3 regions of the Alkalicoccus luteus genome follow, and region 3 is predicted to be linked to each of the others. Evidence: riboswitches for the same ligand, from Rfam matches in the RefSeq annotation. Region 3 holds a riboswitch; each other region holds the start of a gene.

Region 1 (10,448 bases), on a different contig from region 3:
CAGCCTTTGAAAACTTGAAAATGCCGGTGATTGGAGCGATTGACGGACCGGTGTACGGAGCCGGGTTTATCTTGTCTCTTACCTTCTCGCTCCGCCTCGGGACTAAGCACACAAAAATGGGCATACCGGTTGCAAAGCTGGGTATCCGCCTCGGACCGGAATTTCTCGAAAGAATCGACCGCTTTCTCGGCTCCCACCGCACGAAGGAGCTTCTGCTGATGAGTGAAATTTACGGACATGAAACAGCCGCAAGACTCGGACTGCTCAACCGGATCGTTGAACGGGAAGCACTTGATAAAGAAGTGCTGGAACTGGCAGGAAGCATTACGAAGTTGTCGAAAGGGTCAGTGGACGCTCTTTTTGCACCTGAGGCCTACGGAACATTCCACTATGCGGATGAAACCGATTTTCGGGAAGGCTGCAGAGCCTTTATGGAAAAGCGGGTTCCGGATTTCCCGTCAAGGAGAAGGCGTTCGTGAAGGTCTACGGTCTTCACGGAAAGAGCGGTACCGGGAAAAGCCACCGTGCGACAGAGATTGCTGAACAGACGGGAGCTGCGGCGATCATTGACGATGGTTTGCTGATCAGGGAAGGCAGAAGACTTGCAGGACGATCCGCTAAAAACGAGCAGCTTCTGCTTGCGGCCGTCAAGCGGGCCGTGTTTCATGCAGAAGCGCACCGCGATGAAGTGAAGCAGGCCCTGGCCGAGCACCAGCTGCACTCCCTGCTCGTGATCGGAACGTCGAAGCGGATGGTGCGTACGATCGTCCGAGCGCTCGATCTTCCTGAACCATCCGAATGGATTGCGATTCAGGATGTACAGTCAGAAGATGAAACGCTTTATGCCGGACAGCAGCGGAACCGGAACCTGCACGTCATCCCTGTCCTGCCGGAAGAAGCGGGCACAGCCTTCGCCGGCAGCTGGTTTAGAAAACTGCTGATACGGCTTCGCAGAAGGGATCAGGAAGTGCTTGTCGTCAAGCCTGTTTACACCGGAAAAGATCGTATCGTCATTTCTCCGAAGTGTTTAAAGGATATGACAAGAATTCATGAACAGCCCGGGATCCGGCTTGATCAGATTCAGACAGGCTTCGAGCAGATTGCCGTTCAGATTTCAACTAGCCCGGAAATCACGATCGCAGATATAGCATCATGGAAAAAGCATCTCGAACAAGCAGTGCGCACACAGCTCGGTATGATTTGCACGGTGCACATAAAGTGGAAAAAAATCATGATCGATCATGCTTAGAGAGGAGCGGTATGTATGAGTAAAAAGTTGATTAAAGGCGGTATGATCCTGACAATGGATCCGGCAAAAGGGGATTTTAAAAAAGGGGACATTCTCATTGAAGACGGGAAGATTGTAGATGTTCACCACGACATTCAGGCAGAGGACTGTGAAGTTATCGATGCTGAGAACATGATTGTTATGCCAGGCCTTGTCGACAGCCACCGGCATACGTGGGAATCAGTCATTCGCAATACAGGAGCAGACTGGTCCCTGCAGAAATATCTGGGCAGCATTTATTACGGCAACATTGGTTCTAAAAGGCGGCCGCAGGACGACTATATCGGCAACCTGCTTGGCGCACTGGAGGCACTTGAAGCCGGTGTGACGACGATTTTGGATTGGACGATGGTCATCTCCAAGGATCACGCTGAAGAGATGATCCGCGGCCTGCAGGAATCCAAAATTCGCGGCGTGTTTGCTTACGGATGCCCTGGTGACGGGGATTATTGGAACAGGGAAAGCACGTTGACCAACGGAGATGACGCACGTTCGATTGCCAATCAATATTTTTCCTCAGGCGATCAGCGGCTGACGATGGGACTTGCGATCCGCGGTCCTGAGTTTTGTTCCTGGGATACGTCAGTGGAAGAGATAAAGCTGGCAAGAGAACTAAACGGCGTAGCGAGCATGCACCTCGGATTTGGAACGTGGGGGGCGATTGACAGATCGATCGAAAAGCTGCATCAGGCAGGCTTGCTCGGATCAGACCTCAACTTTGCTCATGCAAATGCCGTCAGTCCGGAAGAAATGAAGCTCTTGGCAGAGCACGGCGGATCGATTTCAGTCACGCCTGAAGTTGAAATGGCGATGGGACACGGGTATCCGGCAACAGGGCTCTGTCTGGAAAACGGCGTAAAGCCTGCGCTCGGTGTCGATGTTGTTACTTCAACAGGCGGGGACATGTTTGCCCAAATGAAGTTCGCGCTCCAGGCAGAGCGCTCCCGCATCAATGATCAGCTGCTTGCAAAAGGAGAAATGCCTGGACCACCTTTGAATATTCATGCGCATCAAGTGCTGGAAATGGCTACAATTGAAAGTGCGAAGGCGCTGAAGCTGGATCACAAAACGGGCAGTCTCACTCCAGGAAAAGAAGCCGACATCATCATGATTCGAACAGATGACCTGAACCTCTTCCCCGTCAACGATCCGATCGGTGCTGTCGTTACAAGTACGCATACCGGCAACGTAGACTCCGTGTTTGTCGGCGGCGAAGCAGTAAAGCGAGACGGAAAAATGGTTGGACTCGATTATAAAAACCTGCGCAGACAAGCTGTGGAGGCCCGTAATCACATTTACAGCGAATTCGGCAATCCAGATGACCTGTGGCTGCATGAGAACAACTGAGTAATGAGGATGGAAAACCGGAAGCAGTTCATGCTTCCGGTTTTTGACGCTTCATAAGCGTGGATCTTTGTTTTGAAGCCGAAAAGGGAAGGAGAGATGAGAAAGTCTCGTGTTATTCATAAAAAATCACGACAGATTTAGTTCCTATTACTCATATGAACGAATCGGCTAAGGGGTATAATAGTAACAAAAATAACATGTGACAAAGGCAAACCAATCTGAAAAGATGGGACGCAAAGCCGTGAGCCTAACCGCTGAATAGCGTATGGTCGTCAGGTTGCCGGGCCCGTTTCTGTGAGCCTCGGCTGGCACAGAAAGGGGTTTTTTGCGATGAAAAAAGTCCTGTTACTGCTGGTGGTGACTGCTATGGCAGCTGGAATTTGGGCGGCTCCCGCTGGAGCAGCTTCAGCTCCGAACGCAACTTGGCTCTGGAACCCGTGGATGTTTGTCGAAGATGAGAGTGGAACCATTGCCTTTCTAAAAGAAAAGAATGTCGAGCGTGTATTTGTACAAATTGATCGCAGTGTCCCACAGGCTTCCTACAGAAGTTTTATCCGTCGTGCAGGAACGGAAGGAATCAGCGTCTATGCCCTCGATGGCGCACCGGAATGGGCGGCACCAAAAGGAGATCGTCATTTGACGACAATGATGAACTGGCTGGGAGACTACCAGAAGCGTGCGGGAGCAGCAGAACGCTTTCAAGGCGTTCACTTAGATGTAGAGCCGTACCTGCTTAGCAGCTGGAACAGCAATCGGGCGAAGACGATCGCCGATTTTCAATCACTTCTGCTGACAGCGAAAAGAAAGAGTGCTGCGGCAGGACTGCCGCTGGAAGCAGATCTGCCATTCTGGTTTGACGAAATCAGCTTTAAAAACAAAAACGGAAGCGGGAATCTCGCAGAATGGGTGATTCAGCAGCTTGATGGCGTGACACTTATGGCTTACCGGGATACAGCTTCTGCAATCAATGAAATCGTAAAAAATGAAATGGCCTTCGCAGCAAAGCACAAAACGCCGGTCACCGTCGGAGTGGAAACCATGCAGTCTCACGAAGGCAATCATGTAACGTTCTTTGAAGAAGGCGAAGCATACATGAAGCAGCAGCTTGACCTGGTATCGGCCCGGTACGCGGGTCCCTACTATGGAGGAACAGCGATCCATCACGTCGACAGCTGGAAAACGATGAAGCCGTAAGGCGCTTTCGGCAGTTTCTCTCGACCACTCACCTTTAGCAGGTGGGTGGTTTTTGTCGTTTTCCAAAAAAACAAGGTTCCACGTCTGATTTGCCGCTTTTCCACATGAATCCGAGCTGTTGTTTACAGTTGATATATGATCTTTACAAGACGTTAATAGGAGTTCAGGCTGGTGATGCGGTACGATAGAGAAAAAGAGGAGGGTGACAGATGAAACCAGCTATCGTTGCACATCGAGGATTCTCACGCGCGTTTCCGGAAAATACCATGATCGCTTTTCGGGAAGCAGTTGCTGCTGGCGCAGAGGGGATTGAATTAGACGTCCAGCTGACAGCAGATGACGAACTCGTTATCATTCATGATCACACGCTTGACCGGACAACAGACGGTCATGGAGCAGTCAACCAATCTACTCTCAAGCAATTGTCGGGCCTGTCTGCAGGCAGCTGGTTTGACCATAAATTTGCATCTGAACGGGTTCCAGCTCTTCAAGAGGTGCTGAAATGGGCTCAGCCGCAGAATATCCAGCTGAATATAGAACTAAAGCATTTACCCGAGGATCGAGAACGAACGGCAATGGAAGCGGTCAATCTGCTGCAAAAATATCCGCAGAGAAGAAGACCCGTATTCTCCTCTTTCGACCACCCCGTGCTGCCCATGCTGAAAGGAGCAGAAGCTGATACAGCATTGCTCAGCCTGGGGGCGGTTTTGGAACCGGATCGGTACAAAAAAGAGCACGGCATCACAGGGCTGCACATTCAGTACACCATGATGACACCGGCAGAAATCTGTGAGCTGGAGAAACGCGGCATGGCAGTCCGTGTGTACACCGTTAATCACCCGGACGATCTGGAAAAGCTTTGCCGCACCGGATGCACGGCTGTCATCACGGACGACCCGGCTCTTGCGCTCAGAATACGAACCACGGTACAGCATTCGGTTAAATAACAGCTTAACAGAGCATGAAAACGGGAAAGGGAAGGGGAAGCATGGCACGGGTTGAAGAAGGGCAGGGATTCGCGATGACCGCAAAACTGAACGTAGGCCTTGGAGCCGTAGTTATTGTAATTTGGCTGTACATAGCAGATGTCGATATCGTGTCAGCTGCCCTCGTGCTGTCGTTTCTCATATTGATTCCGCTTCTCCTGCATATCGCTGTTCCGAAGCGGCCGAATATGAAAGCAGAGTTCATATTGCGCTGGCTCTCCCAGCGCTCCTTTTTAGCAGGCATTTTCGGTCTGGCCTCGGTCACGTTTGAGCCGCTGGTGCTGTCGATCGTGCTGGCATCCATCTGGTTTTTGTTCATGCTCGTCGTTGCGCTATGCGGCGCATGGAGAATCTACCGCAGGGGGCTTTATCCGGCTGAGGAAACGATTATTGATGTTGGCCTGCTTTTTACCGGGGTCGGAGGTATCTGGCTGATTCTTTGGCAGGCTGGAATTGATCAAGTTCTTCCATATGATGAACTGACGATGTCGCTGACGACGGTGCACTATCATTATTCGGCGGTCGTTATTCCTGTATTAACAGGGGCCTTCGGCCGGCTTCTCGTGTCGCTGCGCGGCGATACCGGCACGGCATACCGGTTTCTTGCAATCGGTGCGGCGATCGGTTCCCCATTGATTGCATTGGGTGTTATCCAAGGTCCGCCGCTGGAGCTGGTTTATGTTACGATTTATGCAGGACTCCTTTACTGGCTCAGCATCTGGTGGCTGATGCTGCTGCCGAAGATGACTCTTCGCACGAGAGCGTGTCTGCTGCTTGCGTGTACATCGCTGCTCGTATCGATGGGCGTCACGTTTCTGTATGCGTTCGGCGTGACGTTTCAGGTGGACATTATTTCGTACAGTATGATGTTTGTCTGGCATGGTGCAGTCAATGCGATTGGCTTTTCCCTGTTTGGTGTGCTGGGCTGGTATATGCTCGGATCACTCCCTAAACGAAAACGTCTCGGCAGTGGTATCGTCAATCCAAAAGAGGCCGGGCATCATGAAGAACTATAAGGAAGGAAGACATGTATGACGAAACGAATTATTGTAGGCATTTCCGGCTCGACCGGACCAATATACGGTATCCGTCTGTTACAGGCACTTCAGCAAATGAACGATATTGAAACACATCTGATCGTCAGCTCATGGGCGGAAAAGACGATCCGGATTGAAACAGACTGGACAGCAGAAGAAGTGAAGCAGCTGGCAGACGTCGTGCATCCGCCTGAAAACCAGGCTGCCCGTATTTCCAGCGGATCCTTTCAGACGGATGCGATGGTCATCGTACCGTGCAGCATGAAAACCTTAAGTGCGGTTGCTCACGGTTTTGCCGATAACCTGATTGCGCGCTCAGCTGACGTGGTGATGAAAGAGCGCAGGAAGCTGATTCTTGTACCGAGGGAGACACCGCTGCATGATATCCATTTGGAAAATATGCTGAAGCTCAGCAGAATGGGTGTGCATATCGTTCCTCCAATGCCGGCGTTTTACAACCAGCCTGAGACGATTATGGATATGGTGGATCATACGGTAGCAAGGCTTCTCGATCAGCTGGATATTCCGAACAACCTTACAAAACGCTGGCTGGAAAAATAAATCTATCCTGTTATTCACCGAAACCGCTCCTGAAATCACGAGCGGTTTTCAGGCTGTTAGAAAAGTCTTTCCACTTACATGTTATTCGTTTGGTTGTCTTTCCCCTCTGCTTACCTAGCCTGCCGCGGGCTTGCCTTCAGCTATTTCTCAGGGTGACCCCTTTTAGCAGGGAGAATGACTCGGGAGGATGGCGCGGCTTCACTCGGACACAGGCTTCTCACAAGAAGCCTTCAAGAGCCGATCCGGCTCCGCTCGTGCGTGGATGCCGTTCACAGAACTGAACGGCACGAAATCTTCAGACTGCTTGTTGCGCCTCCGCCGGACACATCAGGAAAACGGGTCTGCTTGTTGGAGAACGACGTCACGATAGGCAGACGCGACTACTTTTTTTACATTTATCATAAATTCGATGAAGGACTGGCATCCCTATTCAATATCGAAACGTCTCTTCCGGAAGGTTCTATCTGTACGGAAGCCGATCGTGCAGGCCTAATCAGGTACGTGAAACGCACTGTCAGCTGCCGACATCGAAGGACCTTGGATCAGAACGAGGCGAAGATCCAGCGCTTTCGACGGAAGAAGCGATTAGCTGAGCCTGTTCCCTCCGGAAAGCGAGTGTCCGCAGATACAGGCAGATGTAATCTTATTCACCTAAAATGACTTTATCGACACTCTGGAAACCGCTCCTGAAATCAGGAGCGGATTTTTAATCGGAAAAACAGAAAGCAGCTTCATACCCTGAACGAAACGTATGCGGAGCCTGTTTCCTTCTCCGCATATCAGTTGAGAGCGCCTGATTATGTCGTCCATAAAAAACAGCGCAATTTTAGTGTCGCTGTAACGTTTGAATGCGGTTGAACAGGGAAGATGTCTAGTATAATAAGCCTATGAAAGGCGTATATTGGAAAGGGGATGGGACGCAGTGACTGTAAAGGATACACAAATGCTGATCAAGGATATGATGAAGCGGCTCTATGAGGATGATACGTTTCTGCCGGAGGAAAACGGCGATGCACGAGAACGATTTTTCCAAAGCGGCACCGAAATACTGACAACAACCGATAAAGTGATTAAAAGCTACATTCGGGTATCGCGAGATAACAGAGAGATTGAACGCATCCCCGCTTACCGCGTACAGCACAATAACATTGCCGGTTTTTATAAAGGCGGAATCCGTTTCAACGAGCATGTGAATGAAGAAGAAGTAGAAAATCTGGCAGTGCTCATGACGCTGAAAAATGCTCTGCATGATCTACCCTATGGCGGAGCAAAGGGAGGCGTAGTCGTTTCACCTAACCAGTATTCGACGCGGGAACTGAATATGATCAGCAAAAAGTACGTCCAGCGCTTTGCACCGGATATTGGTCCGACACACGATATTCCGGCTCCGGACATGGGAACAAATGAAGAAACGATGGACTGGATGGTCGGCGAATTTAAAACAATCCATCCAGGTAACAACTACATGGGAGCTTTTACAGGTAAAAGCGTCGCGAATGGCGGAGCACAGGGAAGACGGGAAGCGACCGGGAGAGGTGTTTATCACAGCTACCTGTGGCTTGCTGACAGCTGGGCCTCGAATGTGAAAGAGGAAGAGGTGCCTGAAGGCGTTCACCGTCAGCAGCTTCGGTCGCTGCACAGAGTACGGAATAAAAATGAATCAGGCGAGCCGATTACAGCAGCCGTTCAAGGGTTTGGTAACGTAGGCAGTGTGGCCGCGCAGATGGCAGACAGCTGCAGCAGGCTGAATCACCGCATCACCGCTGTCAGCGATCATCAGGTGACGCTTGTTAATGAAAGCGGACTTGACGTTGACCGGCTGATTAAATATCAGGAGAAGCATCGGGAACTGCCGGTGTCAGAAGAGCTTCTGAGCCGCATCGGCGTCAAAGCAGACATTCTTCCTCCTGAAGAGCTTGTCTATCAAAAAGTGGATGTGTTATTCCTTGCAGCGGTGGAGGATCAGATCACGGCGGATAACAAAGAACTGATTCACGCGGATATTTTCGTTGAAGGAGCGAACGCCCCTATTGATAAAGAGGCCGATCGTTATTTGCACGAGCAGGGAAAAGTGGTAATCCCTGACGTTCTTGCAAATGCCGGCGGTGTCATGGTCTCCTATATCGAGTGGAAGCAGGATCGCGTCACCTATTTGTATTCTGAAGAAGAAGTGCTTAAAGATATGACCGATCATATGTCGAAAAGCTGCGAAAAAGTGTTTGACTCTTATTTTAGAGAAGGGCTGTCAGGCATCCGGAACACGTGCTACATGCATGCATTGAAGCGGCTCTTTACGCTGCTGTACCGGCACGGTAAGTTATTCTGATAAAAAACACCCTTCGTCCGGTAAAGGCCGGTACGCAGGGTGCAGCTTCAGCGGTTGTGCGGAGAATCTTCATCAGGCTCCAGAAATTCAATCCGGTTGCCGTCCGGGTCCCGGACCCAGCACTGACGGTTTTGTCCAACACCCCTTTTTGGCTCTGTATCCAGGTGAAGGCCCCGGCTTTTCAAGCGCTCTGCGACGTCATCCACGCTGTCCACAAGCAGACAAAAGTGATGCGGCCCGATTTCCTGCTTCTGGGGCTCGTAAACGCCGCTGCCTCCATAAAACAGCTCAATGTATTGACGAGGAGCGACTTTTATATACTCTATCCACGGTTCGTCTTTATCGTTTTTTATTTGAAAAGCGTGTTCGAGTCCGAGATCTTCGCAGTAAAACTGAAGTGATTTGTCCATATTTCCAGTAACAAACGCTGTATGTGCAATGCCTTTAATCATCTGCTTCACTCCTATCGGTCTTGATCTATCGTTACATGCAGTTACATGTTCCCTTACCATAGCACAATCAAGCAGAAATACGCGGAAATTTGTAAAAAATACCTTATTTCGTTTCTCAAAGTCGGATAACGGGTAAAACCATTTCTGTAAGCAATTTTGGAAAGAAGGTGAAGGATATGGCTAAATTCAGAAGACTGATCGCCATCGTCCAGTTAGTTGTTGTAGCGTGGCAGCTCGTGCAGAGACTGCGTAAAAAATAGGCTAGTAAACAAGTAAAGGAGTGCAGGTTATCTATGAGTAAAATCGCTTGTGTGATGACAGATATGTTTGAGGATTCTGAGTACACGTCGCCGCTGGAAGCTTTCCAAAAGGACGGTCATGAGGTAACAGTCATTGGCGATGAGAAGGGCAAAAAGGTCACCGGTAAAAACGGGGATGCTACAGCAGAGGTGGACCTTGGCATTGATCAGGCTGACCCCGCTGACTATGATGCGTTGTTTATTCCAGGCGGGTTCTCGCCGGATATTTTACGGGGAAATGAAGATTTTGTTACGTTTTCCAAGCATTTTATGCTTCACGATAAACCCGTCTTTGCTATTTGCCACGGGCCGCAGCTGCTTATTACAGCTGATGTTTTACAAGGGCGCAAAGTAACCGGATTTAAATCCATTCACATGGATCTGCGTCACGCTGGAGCGAATTTGTTTGACGAAGAAGTGGTCGTCTGTGGCAACCTTGTCACAAGCCGCACCCCGAATGATTTGGAAGCATTTAACCGTGAATCAAAAGCGCAGCTTCAATAACAGCTGCTGCTATAGTACCTGATACAAGACAGGCTTCAGAATTCGTCTTTTCTGAAGCCTGTTTCGCTATGTATAAAAAGGAGGAGTTCGATGATACAGGCAGATCGAATATGGGTAGGGGCCCGCGTATTGACGATGGAACCCGGTGAAGAAATAATTGTCGATGGTGCAGTAGCTGTAAAGGATAATCGCATAGCAGGCGTCGGTACGAGTGAAGCATTGAGACAGACCGTAGAAGCAGCCAAAATAATCGATGCACGAGGGAAGCTGATCATGCCGGGACTGATCGATGCTCATATTCATTCCAGCTATGCGGTAATCCGCGGAGTCGCTCAGGATATGGATCACTGGATGCAGAAGGGTATTTGGCCATGGATGAAATACATGACGATGGAAGATCGGCTCGCCGGGTCCTATATGAACATTATCGAAGGCATCCGCGCCGGCACGACAA
Region 2 (10,448 bases), on a different contig from region 3:
TGCGGGAGGATTCGATGTACATGCTGGGTGAGCTGTATTTTCAGTACGGACAAAGCGGCCGGGAATCCGGCCGCTTCAGCAAAGAGGAGACAAAGCGTTACTATGAGAAAGCCGTGTTTTTATTTCAGCTCCGGGGGAATCAGTTCTTTGCGGACGTTGTTGCAGAAGAACTGGCTGAACTGCTTGAAGACTGAAATAGCTGGAGCCTTCCGTCATCATCCAGCGAAGCTCGGATCTGCTTCGTTTCAGACTCAATCAGCTTTCGCTCCCGTCCGATCGTCAGCACCACATCAGGATGGCAATGGTCAATAGAAATGATACCCGTTTCATCCGTTTCCAAAAGTGTTCTGGCTCCGCCAGGAGAACCGGCCTCCCGAACCGATATTCCACGTCCTGCCTTTAACGTGCCGCCAACGGCACGCTGATGGATCGTGATCACGCCGTCTGCTTCCATATAGGAGTGCAGGACACCTTTCCCGAGAACGTCAATTTCGCCAGCTGAAATGAGCTTGCTGTGAGAGGCATAGCGAATAGCAATTCTAGATCTGCTGACAGAAGGGCTCTCCAGCAGATCATGCAGCTGGAATGCCTTCTGCTGCAGATCACGAAAGAGCTGATCCTCTGCTTCATGTGCACGGTGAAACGTGAGCAGGGCAGTTTGGAGCTGCTCGCCAACATTACGCCACTGTTCTTCAAATAAGCCGGAATGAAGCAAATGGTCGACAAGCTGCTCGGTATCGCTGCGAAGCCGAGGGTACTTTTTTTCCTGCAAAGCCCGGATCAGCGGACCGCGGCCGCGCTGCTTTTCATAAGAGGCCTGAAAAGCAGGGGAGTCAACGACCTGATAAAAGACTCGTCAAAAAGACGGGTAGGTATGCAAAAATGTTTTCAGCAGCTTGATTGTTTTTACATGAGCTGTTTTGCTCGTCCCTGCTGTAAGAGTTGAATGCAGCACGCTGCCGTTAACAGTAATGGAGCCTGCAGCGTGTAAGGACGACTGCTCGCTGTGAGCGTGAATCCATACATCTCCTGCTGCTTCCACCTTCATGCCGTCCTCGACAGACCCAATCACTTCAACATCCCCTGTAAAGCGGATGTTTCCGTCTCCAAGCTGCAGGTTCCCATCATGAACGAGCTTCGGCAGAATGGATAACCGCACGTGCTGTCCCTGCTTCTTTAAAAGAGGACGCCCGGCAATAGAAGCCGTAATCGTTTTCGTTTCTTCATCGAGTTCAATACCCGCTCCTGCCTGAACCGCGATCGGCCTGCCTGCTTTAGCTTGAAGCACATCTCCAAACAGGCTGAGGCCATCTTCGCCGGCTGTTGGATCAATGATCGATCCTAAAACGACTCCTTCTTCAACGGCCGGAATCCGAATCGAATCCCTAAAATCAATCGTTCCGTCCGGCTTCTCCCGGTACATTTTCTGTTCTGTCTGCAAATTGATCTTAAAGTCAATCCGGCCGTCTTTTCCGTGCTTCGGCAGCTTTCCTGCCGTTATTTGGACAGTGGTCTCTTGAATAGACGCACATGCTTCCCGAATCACATCCGTTTGAATACCGTAGGTAATATCCATCCGTTCCAGCTGCTCTATGACGTCTGTTTCTGTCAGTTGATTTAACGGTGTTTCCTCTTTGGAAATACTGACATACAGATATTCGGCGGGCGGATGATCATTGATTGCAGCAGTATAGTACGCTCCAGGCTTTACATTCAGCGTAACGAGCTGCTGTTTTTTATCAATAGAAACAGACCAAGTGGTTTCACGAGGCGGGAGGTTGATCGAAAACTCCAGTATATCTCCCTCAGTTAGCGGAGTGGTTCTACCAGTTTGTCTGCCATTTTTAGAAGCGGTCACTTCATCCGGCAGGTGAAGAACAGGACGTTTGGGTCCGTTTCCTTCAAAATAGAGAACGCCATCTTTCATCCAGGCGGTCCCCTCCAGTCTCCTGGATAAGTTTTCATCTCTGCTGGCATCAAGCGGCTCATCGAGGTAGGAATCCAGCGTGTCCAGCCAGCTTTCTTCTAGCGGCTCCTCCGTCCATGCGCGTATTTTAGCCTTTGATTTTCTCAGACCAAAAAACAGATTCTCCCCATGGCAGATAATGTCGATGTGTAGAGCATTTGCTGGTGTATGCAGCGTTTTTTCTGCCTTGGCAATCGCTTTTTCCACTGTTTCTGCTTCGAACTCATGTACGTTACGCATTCATACCCCGCCTTCCTTGGTGAAGGTTTATATGCGGCATCCCGGCTGTCATAGGAGGTTTCCCTTAGATCCGCGGCTTTGCGTCCCTGTTTTTCAACAGGTTTGCCCCCGAACTTCTTCTCTTACTGTAAGTTTACTATGAGATTAGGCATGAGCAAGTACTATTTTCAAAAAAATCCATTATCTGCAGTCTTATTATCCTGGTTCTTTATTTACTTATTCGAATAGCAGGGGATGGAGTAAATCTCCACCTGCAGACGGATAGAAAATTCAATCTGCCGCCCGCTTTTTTGAGGTGAAGAAGACTCTACAATAAAAGCATAAGGAGGCGGTAACCGATGACACGCAAACGAAAATCGCTGTTGGAAAAGCTGAGGTATATTCCGAACGAACGTCGTTCAACGTACAGGAGAGAAAGGCTTTTGGAAATGTACGATGGTATCCGTCGTGGGCTCTAGGAGAAGGGGAGAGAATAAGGAATGGTGTTGAAGAGACGGAGAAAGTCTTGCCGGGGGAGGAAACAGACGCGGAATAAAAGGAACCGGGGCTCAAACGGGTGCTCCGGTTCCTTCTGTATTTGGTTCAGCTTGGCAGCGCCGGATCTGGTTAAGGGTAACGACGTTCTTTCTCTTCCTCCTGAAAGGACCGCTTCATACGGGATCGGAGCTTATCTGCATTTTGCTGAATCATTTTTTCGCGACGTTCATGCTTGACGACCTGCATCTTTTTCGCTTCGTCTCTCATAACCGATTCGTTTTGAACGAGCTGCTGATAAAAAACCTGGTTCGCGCGCTTCAGCTTGTCCCACAAGTTGTGACGGTTCATCAACGCAATCCAGTCGCGCAGGGTATCGGTTTGGCGGCTTAAGGAATCGATCATGTCGAACTGAAGCACCTCCAGTTCGGCAGCTGATTGAATGGCTGCTTCAATGTCTTCAGCTTCGATAGGTCTGCCGCTGTCTTCAAGCTCAGCCAGCACGTTTTGAAACTGATCATACACTTGCTTATATTTGAGTTGTATTTTTAAAAGGTGGTTGATCAGGCGGTAACCTGGCTGCAGGTCATTGCGATCCGCTTCTTCCATCACACCAAGCGGCTTTCGGAAAAGATCGAGCTGAATCCCGGCACGCATCCTTGCCTCTTCTTTAATAAAGCCTGCCAGATGGTAAAACGAGTGGAGCTGTTTATGAGCAGCAGCTGCGTCCAGCGTGTTTTCTTCGTGACGGGAAATCACTGCATAGCCGACGGGCTGCTTAGAGCGCAAGTATTCTATGTAATAATAGTCAGTTTCCGCTACACGGACAGGATAAGGATATAAATGAATTTTCTCGAATGTTTGTTTATGTCTGCGTGCTTTCCGCTTTACCAGCCAATTCGTCAGCATAAGCAATCCCTCCTCGGTCTGCACTTGATATTTTAGCATACCTGCTCTTCAGAATCTTCGGCAGTTTGCCGATATCAAGGGAAGAATTACAACCTGCAGCAAGTTAGTGGAACAAGATAGTCAAGAGGGGGATGAAGAAAAATGAAGTGGTTTCAACGGTCGGACAAACAACCGCCTGCAGCAGTCCTGCAAAAGGGGAGTATAACGGTAGCTGATCCGGATATTAAACGCCAAATGGAAATGACAGGATTCTCTGAAGAGATGCTCGGTGTTCTGGCTGCTTTTCGGCCATCGGTGGAAGAACGGATCGGGGAGCTCGTCGATTTCTTTTATGCTAATCTTGAAATCAAGCCTCACTTAATGGAGATCATTGAAGCGAACAGCTCTGTCGACAGGCTGAAACAAACGCTTCGCAAGCATATTTCTGAAATGTTCACTGATACGATCGATGATGCCTTTGTTGAAAAGCGAATTCGTATTGCAAAGGTGCACGTGAAGATTGGTCTGGAGCCGAAATGGTATTTGAGTGCTTATCAGGCACTGCAGCTCAAGTTGTTTTCGCTCGTCTATGAGGTTTACGGTCCAACCGAAGCTGAAACGGTCGTCAAAGCTGTATCATCGATTGTCAGCTTCGAGCAGCAGCTCGTGCTGGAAGCATTTGAAGAGGAGCTTCAGGCTGTGCGTAAAAAAGAAGAAGCATTACGTCACCAGCTCGATCGTTATATTACGGGGAAATCCGAAGAGCTCGGGGCGATCTCGCAGGAGACGAACGCTTCTATGGAAGAAATGAAGCTGCAGGCTGAAGGCATTACGAAGAACTCGCAGAACGGCACCGTGATTTCGAGTGCATCAAAAGAGTCGGCGTTGGAAGGGAGTGCCCGCTTAAAGGAACTGCAGCGGATTATGCAGGAAACGACAGGAAGCATTGAACAGATCGATACTAAAATGCAGGAACTCGCTTCGTTCTCCAAGGAAATTCAAACAATTGTCAGCATCGTTCAAGGGATCGCTGATGAAACGAATCTGCTCGCGTTGAATGCGGCAATCGAAGCGGCCAGAGCCGGGGAACACGGCCGGGGTTTTGCAATTGTAGCTGACGAAGTTCGAAAACTGTCTGAACAGACGAAAGAGTCTGTTGGGAAAGTTCGAGGACTGACTAATCAGACAGATAAAGGCGTACAGGAAAATGCTGCACTGTCCAAAGAAATCGCTGAACGGATGGCAGAAGGCAACCGGTCGGCAGAAGCTGTTGGAGATACGTTCGCTGTCATCCTTAGAAAAATGGAGGAGGCAGTCGGCAAAAACACAGAAATTGAAACAGAGCTGACCGCATTTATGGATGTAATCGGAGAAGTAAACAAAGCCTCCGGTCAAGTAGCAGCGGCTGCAGAGGAGCTTCTGGACCAATCGCGCGGCCTGCAAAAATAGACAGCGGTGTGAGCAAGAGACAGAAAACTAGTAAGTAAGACGTTTTACGTAAATGAAGCGGCTCTCCGATGGAGGCCGCTCTTTTCTGTTCCATGCAACTTACTCGTGCTTACTTTGATAGGCTTCACGGATTGCTTCGATCCGCTTGCGATTAACGTCCATATCGGAATAACCAACGCGCGCTGCAGAACGGACGTCTATGCTATTTTCCGATTCGTTCACGTAAAATTCAACGTCATCCTTAAATTTAAATACATTTGATGCATACACCGCATGGACGTAACGGTCATCTGCCGAAACAATTTCTGCCTGTTCGTCAGCACGGATGATCGCTTTGATGTTCTCAAGGCTTTCCGTACCGTTTTGAAGCGTGAACGGTTCAATATAGCCGCGGTGTTCCGTATCTGCCTGAGATGAAACGGCGTTTGGCGTAGACGGAAGAGGAGCAAGGCTGCCGTTCTCTGCACCTAGGTGCTCCGGCGTCCGGTTGTTTTTTATTACCATAAATGCTGCTGCAGCTATGATGCCTGCAATGACAACGATCACAATTATTCTCATCAAAAGACTCCCTTTCCATATAAAGAATAGTGAACAAACTTTTCCATCGAGGGCTGCAGGAAAGCAGGGTTTACGTTCCAGCCTTATGAGCAACCAATGTTATTTCTTTTCGATTCCCCATTTTATTTCTTTCTAGTCATCTTCAGGTAAAATAGCGGGGAGGGGGAATGCATGATGGACTGGAGATTAACATCATTTCATGAATTTTCAGCAGATCAGCTTTACGATATTCTGCAGCTGCGGACAGAAGTGTTCGTCGTCGAGCAGGCATGTGCTTATCTTGAAGTCGATGGAAAGGATAAAGAAGCGCTCCACCTGACTGGTGTACGCGATGGCGTAATAGAAGCTTATGCGAGACTGCTCCCGCCTGGAACAGCGTATGAGGAGGCAAGTATCGGACGGGTCATTGTACGGCCCAATCTTAGAGGAACAGGGCTGGGAAAAGCTTTGCTCCACCGAAGCATGGAAGCTGTGTATCATCACTTAAACGCAGATCGGATTAAGATTCAGGCACAGGAATATGCGCTGCCGTTTTATGAAAAAGCAGGTTTTGTCGCTGTAACATCCTCGTATCTTGATGATGGTATTCCGCACGTTGATATGATTCACCATGTAAACAAAAAATAAAAGTAGGAATGGACCAGTTGTTATTGTATAATGATAGCATAAAATAGTTTGAAAGGAGGATTTTTCTCTTGGGTACAATAGACTATAAAGGCGCGGCCGATCTTCTTTCTGTTCCGACTCTGGTGATTTCGAAAGCGCCGGATTCCTATGCAGGCTTTGCAGTGAAAGCAGCCAATGCATCGTTTGACCGTATGATCTCCGGCGTAAAGGACGTCGATCTACGGATGTTGGAACGTTATATGGATAAGAAGAATACGGAGCTTTTTTATCAGATGTGCAGCTACGTACTGTCTACCGGGAGTGCATCCTCTTTTCAACTGACGGTAAAAGGCTGTGTCTACATGACAAACGTGTCTACCTCCGAGTCTGTGATTATTATCTCATTTTCAGACATAACAAGCGTGCAGTCACGCCTTGACACATTGGAGACGTATGTGGCCAATAGTCCGGCGCTCATGTGCAGAATGGATGCACAGGGAGTCATCCTTGAAGTGAACGCCGAATGGGAAGCGCTTACGGGAGTTACTGCAGGCATGCTGATCGGACGCTCTATGCTTGATCTGGTACTTGATCAAGACAGGGAAGCATCGATGAATGCATTTAAACGGGCGTTTCGCGGAGAGACGATTCGGCATTTTTTGAATCGTATCGTCACAGCAGCTGGAACCGTTCATTATTTAGAATGGCATCTTTCCATTTCTGACAGAACGGTATTTGCTTCTGCAGTAGATGCATCAGAGCGGGAGCTGCATCAGCGCAAGGCGGCTGAGCGAGGGAAATTGCTTGAGAGTTTGACAGAAGAAGTGCCGGGCGGTCTTTATAAACTAAAGCGAAGCAGCGATGGAACAGTCAGCTTTCCGTATTATTCCAAAGGGTTTCTTGATATTTTTCACGTAACTGAAGCCGAATTCAGGCAGGATGAATCGATTGTTTTTGCCAAGGTTATCGAAGAAGATCAGGAAGCTGCCGTACAGTCGATGCGGACTTCCGCTGAGACACTGACACGCTGGGTGCACGAATTCAGAATAAAAGAGCCGGCTGGCAGGATCTGCTGGATTCGAGGGAGAGCACAGCCTGCTGCTGATCAGCATGGGGGAGTGGTCTGGTACGGCCATGTTTACGATATCACTAAAGAGAAAAACAAAGAGCTTGCTTTAATAGAATCAGAAGAAAAAATGCGGCTGTTAACTACGCAGGTGCCGGGCATGCTGTATCAGTTTGACGTTCGTCAAGATGGACAGTTTTTGTTTAGCGCAGCCTCCCCCGGTGTGGTGGAGTTGACCGGCTATACCCAAGAGCAGATTTGCCGTGACACAGGCTTCTTACTGCAGCATATTGAAGCACCTGATCTGGAGAGAGTCGAAAGCAGTATTGAAGAAGCGGTTCAGTCAGGCACCCTCTGGTCGCTGGAATATTGGTACGATCATCCGGAAAAAGGGAGAAGAAAAATGCGCGGCAATGCACAGCCGCGCTCGCTCTCTGATGGAACGGTCCGATTTTACGGATATATTTACGATATTACGGAAGAAGTGAAAAAAGAAGAGCAGCTTGAAGAACGTGAACGGCTCATCACGCAGATCTCAGACAGAGTTCCTGGGATTATTTATCAAATGACGGGAACTGGTCCGGACGACCTTCGCTTCACAATGGCAACTGGTCAGTTTCAATCTATTTTGGGAACGGATTACAGCGAGAAAGAATTGAAGCAGTATGCGATTTTTGACTGGGTATACGAGCAGGACCGTGATGAGCTGATGGCTGCTGTTCACGCATCGGTCGAGCATCTCACGTTATTCGACTGTACGTTCCGAATGTACGTTGGCGAAGGCAAGCTCAAGTGGATTCGGGCAACCTCTACACCGGAACGGCTGCAGGATGGCAAAATCCTGTGGAGCGGTTATTTAAATGACGTCACAAAGGCAAAACATGATGAGTTCGCTCTGCTGGAAAGTGAATCACGCTTGAAGAAGCTGGCCTTAGAAATGCAGGAAATGGCCTACCATGACCCGCTTACCGGACTGCCAAACAGACGGATGCTGTTTCAGCAGCTGGAAATGGAAATCGAACGGTCGGTCCTGACAGGAAGCCGCCTCGGACTGCTGTTTATAGACCTCGATGATTTTAAAGCAATCAACGATACGTTTGGTCATGATGCAGGAGACCGGCTGCTTAAAGAAGTTGCAGGGAGGCTGCAGGACTCGGTGCGTCAAACCGATTTAGCAGCGAGAATGGCGGGCGATGAATTTCTGATTCTCTTTACCGGCCTGTCCTCTGACGAAGAGTTAAGAGCAGCTGTAGAACGAGTGATGGACTCCATTTCGGCCCCATTTGTGATGAGTGAAGGAACGATGCACTGTACCGCATCAGTTGGAGCAGCAAGCTATCCGGAACATGGCAGAACAGCAGATGACCTCATCAGCTGCGCGGATAAAGCTATGTATAAACAAAAACGCACGGATAAAAACGGCTTCCTCGTTTACGAAAAAGGAATGGAATTTTCCTGACAGATAATGCCAACTCTTCTGCTGCCTGTCAAAATTGGAGATTCTCGACTCCGGGAGAAGCAGAGCGAGGCGAAGATCCGGTGGATACCAGGAAGGAAAGCCGTGGCCGTCCCCTTAGGAAAGCGAGTGTCCGCAGAAACAGGCAGATGCAACGTTAGCTACTTAAAATAACTTTATCCTCACACTGAAAAGCCGTCCCCCTATACGGGTGAACGGCTTTAGTGTAGTGGCTGCAGGGAGCTGGCAGTCAATTAAAGAAGGTATACGCGTGCTTCATATGGTTGAAGCTCAAGCGCAGCGGCCTCCTCGTGCTCCGGCACTTCCTCATAGTTTTGCAGAACAAGGTTTCCGGAGGATAGAGCCAGACCAGTGCCATCCTCGTGCCAGGCAGCGGTTTTGCCTGTCAGATTGGTGATGACGACTGCTTTTCGGCCATCGAGTTCACGAATGTAGGCGTAAACCTGATCGCACTCCGGCATCATCAGTTCATAGCTCCCGTAAACGAAGAGCTCGTGCCGCTTTCGTAAATGAATCAACGCGCGGTAGAAGCTGAGAATCGAGTGAGGGTCCTGCTTTTGTGCCTCGACGTTGATCCGTTGATAGTTGCTGTTGACCTTCAGCCACGGTGAACCGGTTGTAAAGCCGGCATTATCCGCATCAGACCACTGCATTGGCGTCCTGCTGTTGTCACGGGAGGTTTTTGCAAGAATAGCAAGGGCTTCGCCCGTTTTCCCTTCGCCGGCTTTTTCTAGGAACAGGTTCTTCGCTGCCACATCATCATAGTCATCAATGGAATCGAAGTAAATGTTGGTCATGCCGATTTCCTGACCTTGGTAAATATAGGGAGTCCCGCGCATGAGAAAATACATAGCAGCAAGCGAGGTTGCACTTTCCCGCCAGAACTCTGTATCATTGCCCCAAGTAGATACGACACGGGCTTTATCGTGATTTTCGATAAAGAGAGCGTTCCAGCCGCTGTCTGAAAGGCCGTTCTGCCAGCTGGAGAGCACCTTTTTCAAGTTGACGATATCAAGTCCTTCTTCTGCATCCTCATCCCACAAATCAAGATGCTCGAATTGAAAGACCATGTCCATTTTCCCTTCATCCCCAACCCACAGGTGGGCCTCATCAATACTGACACCGTTCGCTTCTCCAACCGTCATTGCGTGCGGATAGTTCGAATACGTTTCCTTTCGGAATTCTTCTAAAAAAGTATGAATTCCGTCCTGATTCATATGCATATCGAAGGAAGAGACGACAGGTAGTCCCTCGGGATTCGGCATATCTGGGAACCCGGGCCGCTTTTTAATGTGACTGATTGCATCGATTCTGAATCCGTCAACACCTTTGTCGAGCCACCAGTTAACCATGTTAAACAGGGCTTCGCGCACTTCTTCATTTTCCCAGTTCAAATCTGGCTGACGTTTGCTGAAAACGTGGAGGAAATACTGATCTGTCTTAGCCTCATACTCCCAGGCAGACCCGCCGAAAATACTTTCCCAATTGTTGGGAGGTCCGTCTCCGACACCGTCTCGCCAAATGTACCAGTCCCGCTTCGGATTATCTTTAGATGAACGGGATTCGATGAACCACGGGTGTTCATCACTCGTATGGTTTAATACGAGATCAATAATTAAACGCATGCCGCGCTCATGACATGCCTCTAAAAGCGCATCGAAATCGTCCATTGTCCCGAAATCTTCCAGTATGTCCTGGTAGTCAGAGATATCGTAGCCGTTATC
Region 3 (10,448 bases):
CACACCTGTTCCGGAATCATCACCCATATTGCCGAAAACCATACTTTGGATGTTAACCGCTGTTCCCAGGTTATGAGGGATTTGATGAAGCTTCCGGTAGATAGTGGCTCTGTCATTATTCCAGGAATCAAACACTGCTTTGATGGACAGCAGCAGCTGCTCATGCGGGTCAACAGGAAACGGGCGCCCTGTATGGGTGTCGACGAGCTGCTTATACGTCTGAATCAGCTCCTGCCAGTCTGCGGCAGTCATTTCCGGGTCTGAATCGTAGCCTTTGCTTTCACGATATTTTTCAAGCTCCCGCTCGAAAAAGTATGTCTCTACTCCGAGAACAACATCACTGAACATTTGGATAAAGCGCCGGTAGGAATCATAGGCAAATCGTGGATTATCCGTCAGAGAGGCCATCGCTTCTACTGTCTCGTCATTCATACCGAGGTTCAGTACGGTATCCATCATTCCAGGCATGGACGCAACCGCTCCTGACCGAATCGAAACGAAGAGCGGATCAGCCGCGCCGCCAAGCGTTTTCCCTGTCTTTTTTTCCAAGTCTTTAAGCGCTGCAAAGGTTTCCTGCTTCACCTGATCAGAAAGCGTTTGGCTGTTCGTGTAGTAATCAAGGCAGGCCTCTGTCGAAATTGTAAATCCTTCTGGTACCGGCAGGCCGATGTTCGTCATCTCCGCAAGGTTGGCCCCTTTGCCGCCAATCAGTTTTTTCATATGACGGTTTCCTTCTTCAAACGCGTATACAAATGTCATGAAATGTGTCTCCTTTCCAATTTGAGTACTTCTAAAATGTAACTGGCTGTTTCTTCTACCGCTTTATTCGATACATCAATAACCGGGCATCCGACCCGCTTCATTATTTTTTCTGCAAATTCCAGCTCTTTTAGGATTCGGTCGAGGCTTGCGTAGTCTGCTTTTTCCGTCAAGCCCATCGTACGCAGCCGAATCCGCCGGATGTCATTCAGCTTTGACGGGGAGATCACCAGTCCAATGCAGCGCTCACGCGGAAGCTCGTAAAGCTCTTCCGGAACTGCGACCTCTGGTACGAGCGGCACGTTCGCTACTTTGAACTGTTTGTGCGCCAGGTACATGGAAAGCGGTGTTTTGGAAGTCCGGGAGACGCCGATCAGCACCAGATCCGCCTTTTTCAATCCCGAGGTATCCTGTGCATCATCGTATTTAACCGCGAATTCCACTGCTTCGATCCTTCTGAAATACGCTTCATCCAGCTGCCTGATCCGCCCAGGTTCTTTTTTTGGCTGTTCATTAAACGTCTCACTCAGCATCGACAGCAGTGGATCGAGCAGATCGACGGAAGGGACGGAAGTTTTTTCTGTCAGCGTTCTCATTTTTTGCTGAAGCTCCCCTAATACCAGGGTATAGGCTACTACAGCTCCAGCTGTCTCCGCTTCTTCTACGATACGCTCCAGCTTCTCCGGTGTCTGCACGTGCGAATATCTTCTTACCTCCGTTTTATCTTCAGTAAATTGGGTAAGCGCTGCTTGTACCATTCGGTCTGCTGTTTCTCCTATTGAATCGGATACAACAAATACTAGTCTCATTGCTTCCTCCCTCCCCCTAATGTGACATACTAATAAAAATAAGTATAGCACATTATTTTTCCCTATCAAGAGGAAATTTCCATCTGCAGAAAAAAGGGTAAACGTAGAAACGAATAAGTGCTATGCACGGATAAATTCACGAAAGTCCCACATAAGACGGTAAGCACATCAGCATTCGCGTCTAAACAGGGTGCCCCTGGCCGCAGCTTTCTTGAAACAGCTGTCACATAAGCATTTTCACCCGTTATTCAGCTGCAAAAAAAAAACGGAATCAGCAATAATTGCTGATTCCGGTCTTCCGGTGACGATTACATGCATTGCTGATCTGCCTTTAGCGAATGGCTGTTTTCCTGTTTCATTTGAAAGAACGCTCTCACTTCTTCAGGAGAAAGGCCCATGCTCCGCGCTTCCATAACCAATTGTACCCAGCTCTCTGCCCGTTTCAGTTCATTCATGCCCTATCCCACCCTATGTTAAGTATTTGCTCCACATAGGCGGCCCGGCCGTCGTAGGCACCCCACGCCCTTAGACCCGAAGCTTTGCGCCCCTGCTTTTCAACAGGTTTGCCGTTTTTCTCTGCAGAATGTTGCGGAAACTCCATTTTCCTCCGTGTCTGCCCACCGTCCTCTAAAACAAGCTGCAACGTTCTGTATGTGTTCACTCTACAAAACAAAAGTTAAAATAAGGTTAAATAATCATAATTTTTTAAAAATAAATGTGACTTTTTTTGTCATGTCTTTATTTCCAGTATACAGCGCTTTTTAATCAATCCTTTATACCTATTTATCTGGCTGCGAATTTGTATCCAAAGCCTCGTACCGTTAAGATATAATCTGGATATTTAGGATCCTCCTCAATTTTCTTGCGAAGGTTTCGTATGTGTACTGATACGGTCTTTAAATCTCCATACATGTCGATCCCCCAGATATGATCATAAATCTGCTCTGCACTGAATACTTGTCCAGGGTGTTTCATTAAGTACACGAGAAGCTGATATTCTTTTGCGTAAAGCGAAACCGCTTTTCCGTTTACAGTCACCGTATAGCTCTCTAAATCGACCGCGATGGAGCCGGCACGAAGCTCATTTCGGTCATCGCGGGGTCCACTGCGGCGGAGATTCGCTTTGATTCTGGCTTCGAGCTCAGCAAGATCATACGGCTTCGTTAAATAATCATCGCCGCCTGCGTTCAGGCCTTCAATTTTATCTTCAGATGAACGCTTACAGCTGATAAAGATTATTGGACTTTCAGTAAGTTCACGCATGTTTCGGCAAACGTCAAATCCTTCCATACCAGGAAGCAGGATATCCAGTAAGATCAGCTCCGGGTCGACCTGCTTTACTTTGTCAACCGCCTCCATGCCGTTTCCGACAGCATAAACACTGTAGCCTTTTTTCTCCAAATATAATGTCGTGATAGCCCGGATATCCTCATCGTCTTCTACGAGCATGATTTTATGTTGATCCATGACTGCTTGCCTCCTCTTCAAATCGAGCATGTGCGGCCAATACCGGAATACAGAAGCTGAACGTCGTACCTTCGCCGATTTCACTTTCCACCCAAATCTCACCGTGGTGCCGTGCGATAATTTCCTTCGCAATGGCGAGCCCGAGCCCTGTACCAGTAGATGGTTTTCCCCGGTCGCCTGTCGCTTTGTAAAACCGCTTGAATATATGCTCCAGCTGATCCTTTTTCATGCCTCTTCCATTGTCGGTGATGCGGATCACTGCTCCGCCGTCAAATTCACGGTACCCTGTATCCTGGCGTGTTTCCACTGATATGTGAATGCTGTTTCGCGTGAACTTGCGCGCATTTCCGATCAAATTGTTGAAAACCTGCATCATCCGGCCTTTATCAATCGATACATACCACTGTCCCTTTTCAATATGATCGTAGGTAATAGCAGGGAAATGAATATCTGATTCAGACAGCTCCATTGCGAATGTCTGGTGAACATCGTTTAGCCAGTCCGTCAGCTCAACTGTTTCTATTCCCATGTTCATCTGACCCGTTTCCAATTTTACCAGCTCAAACAAATCAACGATCAGCCGGTCAAGCAGTTGAATCTTCTTATCGACAATTTGAAGGTAGTTTTCATCAGAGGGATCAACAAACCCTTCCCGGACCGTATGAATGTAGTTTTTCAAAAACGTAACCGGTGTGCCAAGCTCGTGTGAAATGTTGGACAGCATTTCCACTCTCGCTGCTTCCATGTGAGTAAGCTGGTCGTTTTTCACTTCGAGCTCCGCATTTTTACGACCGAGCTCAGCGGTACGTTCATCCACCATTCCTTCCAGCATCAAATTGATATTTTCAAGCTCCTGCCTTCTCGATTCCAATTCCTGTACAGCCCCCGAAAGCTTTAAGTGTGTATCTACCCGAATCATCAATTCCCGTCTGTCGATCGGCTTGACGAGATAATCATTGGCACCTGCACGATACGCTGCCAGCCGGTCTTCAATTAGATTTTGAGCGGTGAGCAATAGTACCGGCAGCTCTGTATAGGAAAAGCGTGTCCGCAGCTCTTTACAGACGCTGAAGCCGGAAAGACCCGGCATCATCACATCCATAATTACCAAATCAAACGACTGCTTTTCAAGTTTTTCCATCACCGTCAGTCCATCGGGAGCCGCGGTGACATCGTATCCTTCAAGCTGAAGGTAATTAACGATCACCTGCAGATTCACGTGGTCATCATCGGCAGCAAGAATGCGCTTCGCTCCAGCATGGTTCCGCTCCAGTTCAGCTATAGAGTCAGCGGCCGGCATAAACTGTCCTGCTGCCTGCTTAGCGGCTGGAAGCGTAAATGAAAACATCGACCCTTTACCGGGGTCTGATTCAACTTCAATCCTTCCGCCCTGCAGCTCAATCAAACGTTTCGTCAAATGCAGACCGATCCCCATTCCTTCCCGGTAATATCCCTCAGCATCCCGGCCGCGTTCAAACGGTTCAAACAGCCGGCGGCGTTCTTCCTCAGAAATGCCGATCCCGGTATCCCGGATATAAATGGTCACCGTTTCCTCGCTCTGGGAGCCGCGAATGCGAACGGTTCCTTCCTTCGTATAATTCACGGCGTTGATGAGCAAATTATATAAAATTTGCTGCAGGCGGTGCTCATCGGCAGCAACATTTGGCAGCTGCCCCACTTCGTTAATGATGGTAAGAGATTTTTCTGCTGCAAGCGGCTTTACCATCTCGCAAGCAAGTTCTACAGCAGGCTTCAGATCAACCTCCTCGACGCGCATGTCAAAGTCCTGATTTTCCATACGCGAGACGTCCACGATATCCCCGATCAGATAAGACAGCCTGCTGCCGCTGCGGATAATAACGTCCAAATGCTTTTTAGCAGCTTCATTCTGTTCACCGGCGATGCCTTCCCGAAGTGATTCTGCGATGCTGATCATGCCATTCAGCGGCGTTCGCAGCTCGTGCGTTGTCATTTGTAAGAACTCATTTTTTAGCCTGTCGGTTCGCTGCAAGGCTTCAAGTGCTTCCTGCCTCGCCTCCTCTTTTTCTTTTTGAATAGCGGTAATTTTGTTTGCCAAAGCGAAAGAGAAGAGCACGAGCTCGACAGACGTGAAAATCTGCCACGCATATTTCGTGAAAAAAGAGTATGGAACAAAGCCGAGATCGGTAAAAATAGATATTAAAACACCGATGACAAAGAACTGCCACGCAAACAGAAAGTAAATGGAGGGGCCGAATCCCTGCCGGTAGCGGATGAGTGCCGCCGTCAGAACAGTCAGGACCGTCGCGACGCTTGCGATTACGATTAAATTAAGTGCCAGTGGATATGAATAGGCCCAGACTCCGAGCAGAATGAGGTTAATGGAGAAGGCCATATACATATAAATGAGAGATCTCGGCACTTCCTTCCTAAGTTCAAGAAAGTTCACAGCAAAGATAATCGCCATCATGTTGGACAACAGCATAAAAAACAAGATCGCCCGATTGTTAAACCAAACTGCTTCCGGCCAAATGAACTGATAAGCAAGACCTGTAAACGATAGGAATGTGAATAAATTCACGATAATGAAAAGGACGTAGAATAAGTAGCTGGGGTGCCGGAGTGATAAGTAAATAAAGAAATTGTAGAGCGCCATAACCGCCGCAAGTCCTGCAAGCAGACCGAGTATTAAATAATCCCACTGTGTTTGTTCACTGTAAACCCGCTGGTTGTTCAGCTCCAGCGGAAATTGCATCGCTCCCTCTGTTTCAAAGCGCATGTAATGAGTCATGAGACCCTCTGTTTCCGCATAGTCCACCGGAAAAACAAAGTTGCGGTTGTTGCGCGGACGTTCTCTGTATGGGACAAGATCCCCTGTTTCGACAGAGGTCACGGTTCCATCCGCAAGCTCTGTATAAAGTGTGACGTGATCCATCGTCGGACTGAGCAGCTTAAGAAACCATTCGTCCTCAGCTGCTGAGGCATCTACCTGAAACCGGACCCAATAAACATCCGTTGTATAGCCAAAGCTCGGTGCATTCCTTGTAAACGACTCAAACGGCCTATCGCGGATCTCGTCAAAATTCCGTTCACCTGTCTCATCAATAAACACTTCCATTTGTTCGTGAACAATAATACGCTCGCCGTCCAGACCCGGCTCAATAGGAGCAGAGAAGGCTGTCACTGGGAACAGTATCAGACCTACAAGAAAGATAACCAGCTTCATATTGCTCCACCATCCTCTGTCGGCAAAAAAAGTCCTTTCACGCGACAACGCATTCGTGCGCCAAAAGTTTTGCATTCAAATCAGTATGTCTATTCATTTATGAGTAAAGACTCAATAGCTTTCAACATTATCCCACTATTGAATTATATCATATCTGTATTATGATGATGATAGAAATAACTTACTATTCAGACACCCGTCCGTGCTGACGATTGCAGAAGAGAAACGGTATTTGCTTCTGTTTCTATGCACGTATTGATCTGCTCACGTGTTTAACAGGACAAACTGCTTTGGAGAGGAGGGACCCTGATGCATATCGAGCCCCATGAGCTGCCCTACTATCATTCCCTGCGGCAATTCAGTGCGACAACGCTCCAGACTCTTGAAGCGCTGATTGGACGCGGGACCGTTTTTATCAGCCATACGACTGACGAGATGTTTACGGTAATATCAACTGCCGGCGACGGTTCTATACCGCTGCAGCCTGGTTCGTCCATGCCTTTGGAGGATGCTTACTGACAGCTTATTAAAAACGGCGGCGGTCTGCCGCTGATGATTCCAAACGCCCGCAAACACGACATTGTCTGCAGTTTAAAAATCACAAAAAAGCTCGGCATTCAAGCATATGCCGGGGCACCCATCACCCTTTCAAACGGAACTATTTTCGGAACTATTTGCATTTTGGACAAACGCCCGCGCTCCTTCACGGAATCAGAAGCCGAGCATTTGCAGAACATGGCTTCCCTGCTTGCCAATGCCATTGAGCTGGAATATGTGAATATTCACGATCCGCTCACAAACGCCTATAACTACGCATTTTTGCAGCAGCGTGCTGCTTCTTCGCTGCGAGAGACAACGGTCTTCCATGTAGATATTGATCATTTTAAGCTGCACAGCGATTCACTCGGCCTCGAGGACGCCAATACGTTGCTGCTCCAGCTGGCAGAAAGGCTGAAGCGGGCTGTTTCAGAAGGGCTGATCGTACGGATCAGCGGAGACGAATTTATCATTCTCGTGGAACAGCCGTTAACGGAAGGCGGTATCCAGCGACTATCTGAACGAATTCACACCACGTGCGGACAGCCTTTTTCAATCAGCCGCAGACCAGTACGTTTGACTTGCAGCATCGGGACTTCCGTTTCCGGAACAGACGACATTCAGCTGGATGAATTGCTGCAGCAGGCTGCGATTGCCCTGCAGGAAGCCAAAAAACAGGGGTACGATCAAACTGTCATGTATGAGTCCGGAATGCACACTTCCTATTCTTATAAACGGACGATCGTACGCGATTTGCCGGAAGCGCTGCGCTCGGGCAAGCTCGCACTCGTCTATCAGCCGCAGTTCCACACAGAGAGTGGAGAGCTCCGCGGAGTGGAAGCGCTGATCCGCTGGCAACATCCCGAGTTGGGTTACATCAGTCCTGCTGATTTTCTGCCAATCGCAGAAGAAGCCGGACTGATGCATGCGATCGACAGGTGGGTTATTTTTGAATCCTGCCGTCAAATTGCCACCCTTCCGATTCCTGTAGGTCTGGCCATTAATGTTTCCTCCTTTCCCTCTAAAGGCGGCTATTTAATTTCTTATATACAAGAAGTGATTCAGGAAACCGGTATAAAAGCCTCTCAGCTGGAGTTCGAATTAACAGAAACATCGGCACCCTTATCTATGGAGAAGCTGAAAAACTTTATCGAGTCACTGCGCCAGTTGAACGTACGAATCGCACTTGATGATTTCGGCACTGGCTATTCCAGCCTGACCTATATCCAGCAGCTTCCGCTTCATACTTTAAAGCTTGACCGAAGCTTTATTGCGTCGCTGAACGGCTCCATTCAATCCGAAAAAATTGTGGAACAGATGCTTGCCGTGGCAGGTCTGTTCGAACTGGACGTTATCGCTGAAGGCGTGGAAACAAGCAGACAATGGAGCCGTCTCCGCGAGCTGCGCTGCGGTTTCGTACAAGGATATTACTGCGCAAAACCAGTAGCCCTCCCTATTTTAAAGGCGTATCTTCAGCACGATCCTACCTTCTCGAATGAAAATGGACCCCCTTTGTTTTAAAAAGAAGGGGGCTTCTTTTTCATTCCGATATCCCACCTTTCCAATCAGAAATTAGATGAATGGCATTGACAGAAGGTTCCACCATGGTATACTTAATTTTATTATTCCAACTAAATTAATCAACATTATGCGTTTAAGAGGTGAATGCTTTGGCAGAAGTTACGATTCAGCACGTCGAAAAAACCTTTCCCGCAACAAAAGATAACGAATCATTTACCGTATTTGATGATATCGATCTGACCATACAGGATGGTGAATTTGTTTCCCTGCTCGGTCCTTCCGGCTGTGGAAAGTCCACGCTGTTAAATATCGTGGCTGGACTCGAGCCGGCAACCGAAGGACAAGTATCAGCAGGAGGTAAAGCGATTACCGGTCCTGGTGCTGACAGAGGGGTCGTCTTTCAGGAAGCCGCTCTGATGCCATGGCTGAACGTCCGTGAGAACGTCGAATTTGCGTTAAAAAAACAGTTTTCCAAAGCGGAATCCCGCTCGCGCGCCGAAGATTATTTAAAGCTCGTCCACTTGAGCCGTTTTATGTATGCCTATCCTCATGAGCTTTCCGGAGGAATGAAGCAGCGGGTATCCATTGCCCGCGCCCTTTCAATGGACCCGGAAGTGCTGTTGATGGACGAGCCATTCGGAGCGCTTGATGAGCAGACGAGAATGATGCTCCACAAAGAAGTGCAGTACATCTGGGAGACTACCGGAAAGACCGTGCTGTTTGTCACGCATAATATCCGTGAATCCATTCTTTTGTCTGATCGCATCGTTCTCATGGGCACGAGACCCGGCGGTATCCGCGGCGAGTTCAAGGTTGATCTGCCGCGGCCGCGTGATCCAGCCTCCGAAGCGTTCACATCGCTTGAAAAGCAAATTATGGAGATGCTGGAAAAAGAGATCGAAAAAGTGATGAGAGAGGAGATGGGGGATGACTTCCGCAGTAAGAAGGCTGGTTTTCTTTATCGTTCTAATCGCGATATGGGAGATCATATATAGAATTTATTCACAGCAGACAGCTATGTTCCCTTCCCCTCTCGGATCGGTGGAACAACTGTACATAGGCCTGTTTGATACAGGTATTCTCCGCGTAGCTCTTGGGGAAAGCCTTGGCAGAATTGTATTTGGTTTTCTGCTTGCTTTAATCATCGGCGGTTTTCTCGGCGTTCTGCTCGGTGTTTCCAAGCTGGCTGACGAAACACTCGGATCACTCGTGATTGCGCTGCAGTCAGTTCCGAGTATCGTGTGGCTGCCAATCGCACTGATTTTGTTTCAGGGCGGCGGCGGAGCTATTCTGTTCGTCGTTGTACTCGGAGCTACGTGGCCGATGACGATGAACATGCGGATGGGAATGAAAAACGTCCAGCCGATCCTCATGCGGGCAGCGCGCACGATGGGCTACAGCGGCAGTGAACTCGTCTGGAAGGTAATGATTCCAGCAGCAGTGCCTAATGTGCTCACCGGCGCAAGACTCGCGTGGGCCTTCGGGTGGCGGGCGCTGATGGCTGCTGAACTGATTGGCCGAGGCGGACTTGGACGTACGCTGATGGACGCACGTGATTTTTACAACATGGATCTTGTTGTCGCCATCATGATCATCATTGCCACGATCGGACTTATAGTTGAGTATTTTGTTTTCAGCAAGGTCGAAAAGCGTGTCCTGTCCAGATGGGGACTGCAGACGAATACATAAGAGGAGTGAGTGATATATGAAGAAGTGGGGACTACTGGCAGCCGGGGTGCTGCTTTTGACAGCATGCGGAACAGATGAGGATGACTCAGCGGGAGCTGCAGGCGGAACAGACGCTGTTGAAATCGGCTATTTTCCTAACCTCGATCACGCAGCGGGCATTGTCGGTAAAGAAAAAGGATACTTTGAAGAAGAGATTGACGCGGATGTCGACTACCTCAACTTTCCAAACGGCAACGACTTTATTGAGGCGCTTGATACCGGCGTCATTGATCTGGGCTATGTCGGACCGGGCCCTGCAATCAACTACCACCTTGCAGGAGGAGATGTCGTCGTCGTAGGCGCAGCTGCGAACGGAGCGACCTTAATCGTATCACGTGAGGACTCCGGTATTGAAACGATCGAAGATTTCTCTGGTAAATCCTTTTGCACGCCTGGCAACGGCTGCACACATAACGTCCAGC

What was found. Region 3 has a riboswitch for cyclic di-GMP ahead of ACSZLD_RS12785 (anti-repressor SinI family protein). Riboswitches for the same ligand answer to the same signal wherever they lie in the genome.
Region 1: linked by a shared signal. The riboswitch ahead of ACSZLD_RS06930 (amidase) and the one ahead of ACSZLD_RS12785 (anti-repressor SinI family protein) in region 3 are both predicted to bind cyclic di-GMP.
Region 2: linked by a shared signal. The riboswitch ahead of ACSZLD_RS15365 (flagellar assembly protein A) and the one ahead of ACSZLD_RS12785 (anti-repressor SinI family protein) in region 3 are both predicted to bind cyclic di-GMP.

The regions. Positions count from the first base shown of each region.
Region 1 covers NZ_JBPZEY010000004.1:125,942-136,389, reverse strand. The annotation lists gene ACSZLD_RS06945 (enoyl-CoA hydratase/isomerase family protein) at 1-479, shown strand, start outside; gene ACSZLD_RS06940 (P-loop nucleotide/nucleoside kinase family protein) at 476-1,249, shown strand; gene ACSZLD_RS06935 (amidohydrolase family protein) at 1,265-2,635, shown strand; cyclic di-GMP riboswitch class I at 2,833-2,920, shown strand; gene ACSZLD_RS06930 (amidase) at 2,966-3,829, shown strand; gene ACSZLD_RS06925 (glycerophosphodiester phosphodiesterase) at 4,039-4,776, shown strand; gene ACSZLD_RS06920 (YndJ family transporter) at 4,818-5,831, shown strand; gene ACSZLD_RS06915 (non-oxidative hydroxyarylic acid decarboxylases subunit B) at 5,847-6,413, shown strand; gene ACSZLD_RS06910 (Glu/Leu/Phe/Val family dehydrogenase) at 7,336-8,739, shown strand; gene ACSZLD_RS06905 (VOC family protein) at 8,787-9,191, opposite strand; gene ACSZLD_RS06900 (type 1 glutamine amidotransferase domain-containing protein) at 9,485-9,994, shown strand; gene ACSZLD_RS06895 (amidohydrolase family protein) at 10,085-10,448, shown strand, end outside.
Region 2 covers NZ_JBPZEY010000014.1:5,438-15,885, reverse strand. The annotation lists gene ACSZLD_RS15375 (helix-turn-helix domain-containing protein) at 1-194, shown strand, start outside; gene ACSZLD_RS15370 (hypothetical protein) at 140-772, opposite strand; gene ACSZLD_RS15365 (flagellar assembly protein A) at 857-2,206, opposite strand; cyclic di-GMP riboswitch class I at 2,239-2,323, opposite strand; gene ACSZLD_RS15360 (hypothetical protein) at 2,813-3,589, opposite strand; gene ACSZLD_RS15355 (protoglobin domain-containing protein) at 3,731-5,017, shown strand; gene ACSZLD_RS15350 (DUF1499 domain-containing protein) at 5,117-5,575, opposite strand; gene ACSZLD_RS15345 (GNAT family N-acetyltransferase) at 5,747-6,202, shown strand; gene ACSZLD_RS15340 (PAS domain-containing protein) at 6,271-8,706, shown strand; gene ACSZLD_RS15335 (glycoside hydrolase family 13 protein) at 8,958-10,448, opposite strand, start outside.
Region 3 covers NZ_JBPZEY010000009.1:70,594-81,041, forward strand. The annotation lists gene ppdK (pyruvate, phosphate dikinase) at 1-759, opposite strand, end outside; gene ACSZLD_RS12780 (pyruvate, water dikinase regulatory protein) at 756-1,568, opposite strand; gene ACSZLD_RS12785 (anti-repressor SinI family protein) at 1,877-2,023, opposite strand; cyclic di-GMP riboswitch class I at 2,059-2,146, opposite strand; gene ACSZLD_RS12790 (response regulator transcription factor) at 2,352-3,035, opposite strand; gene ACSZLD_RS12795 (ATP-binding protein) at 3,022-6,240, opposite strand; gene ACSZLD_RS12800 (hypothetical protein) at 6,550-6,759, shown strand; gene ACSZLD_RS12805 (EAL domain-containing protein) at 6,793-8,298, shown strand; gene ACSZLD_RS12810 (ABC transporter ATP-binding protein) at 8,448-9,293, shown strand; gene ACSZLD_RS12815 (ABC transporter permease) at 9,226-9,987, shown strand; gene ACSZLD_RS12820 (aliphatic sulfonate ABC transporter substrate-binding protein) at 10,004-10,448, shown strand, end outside.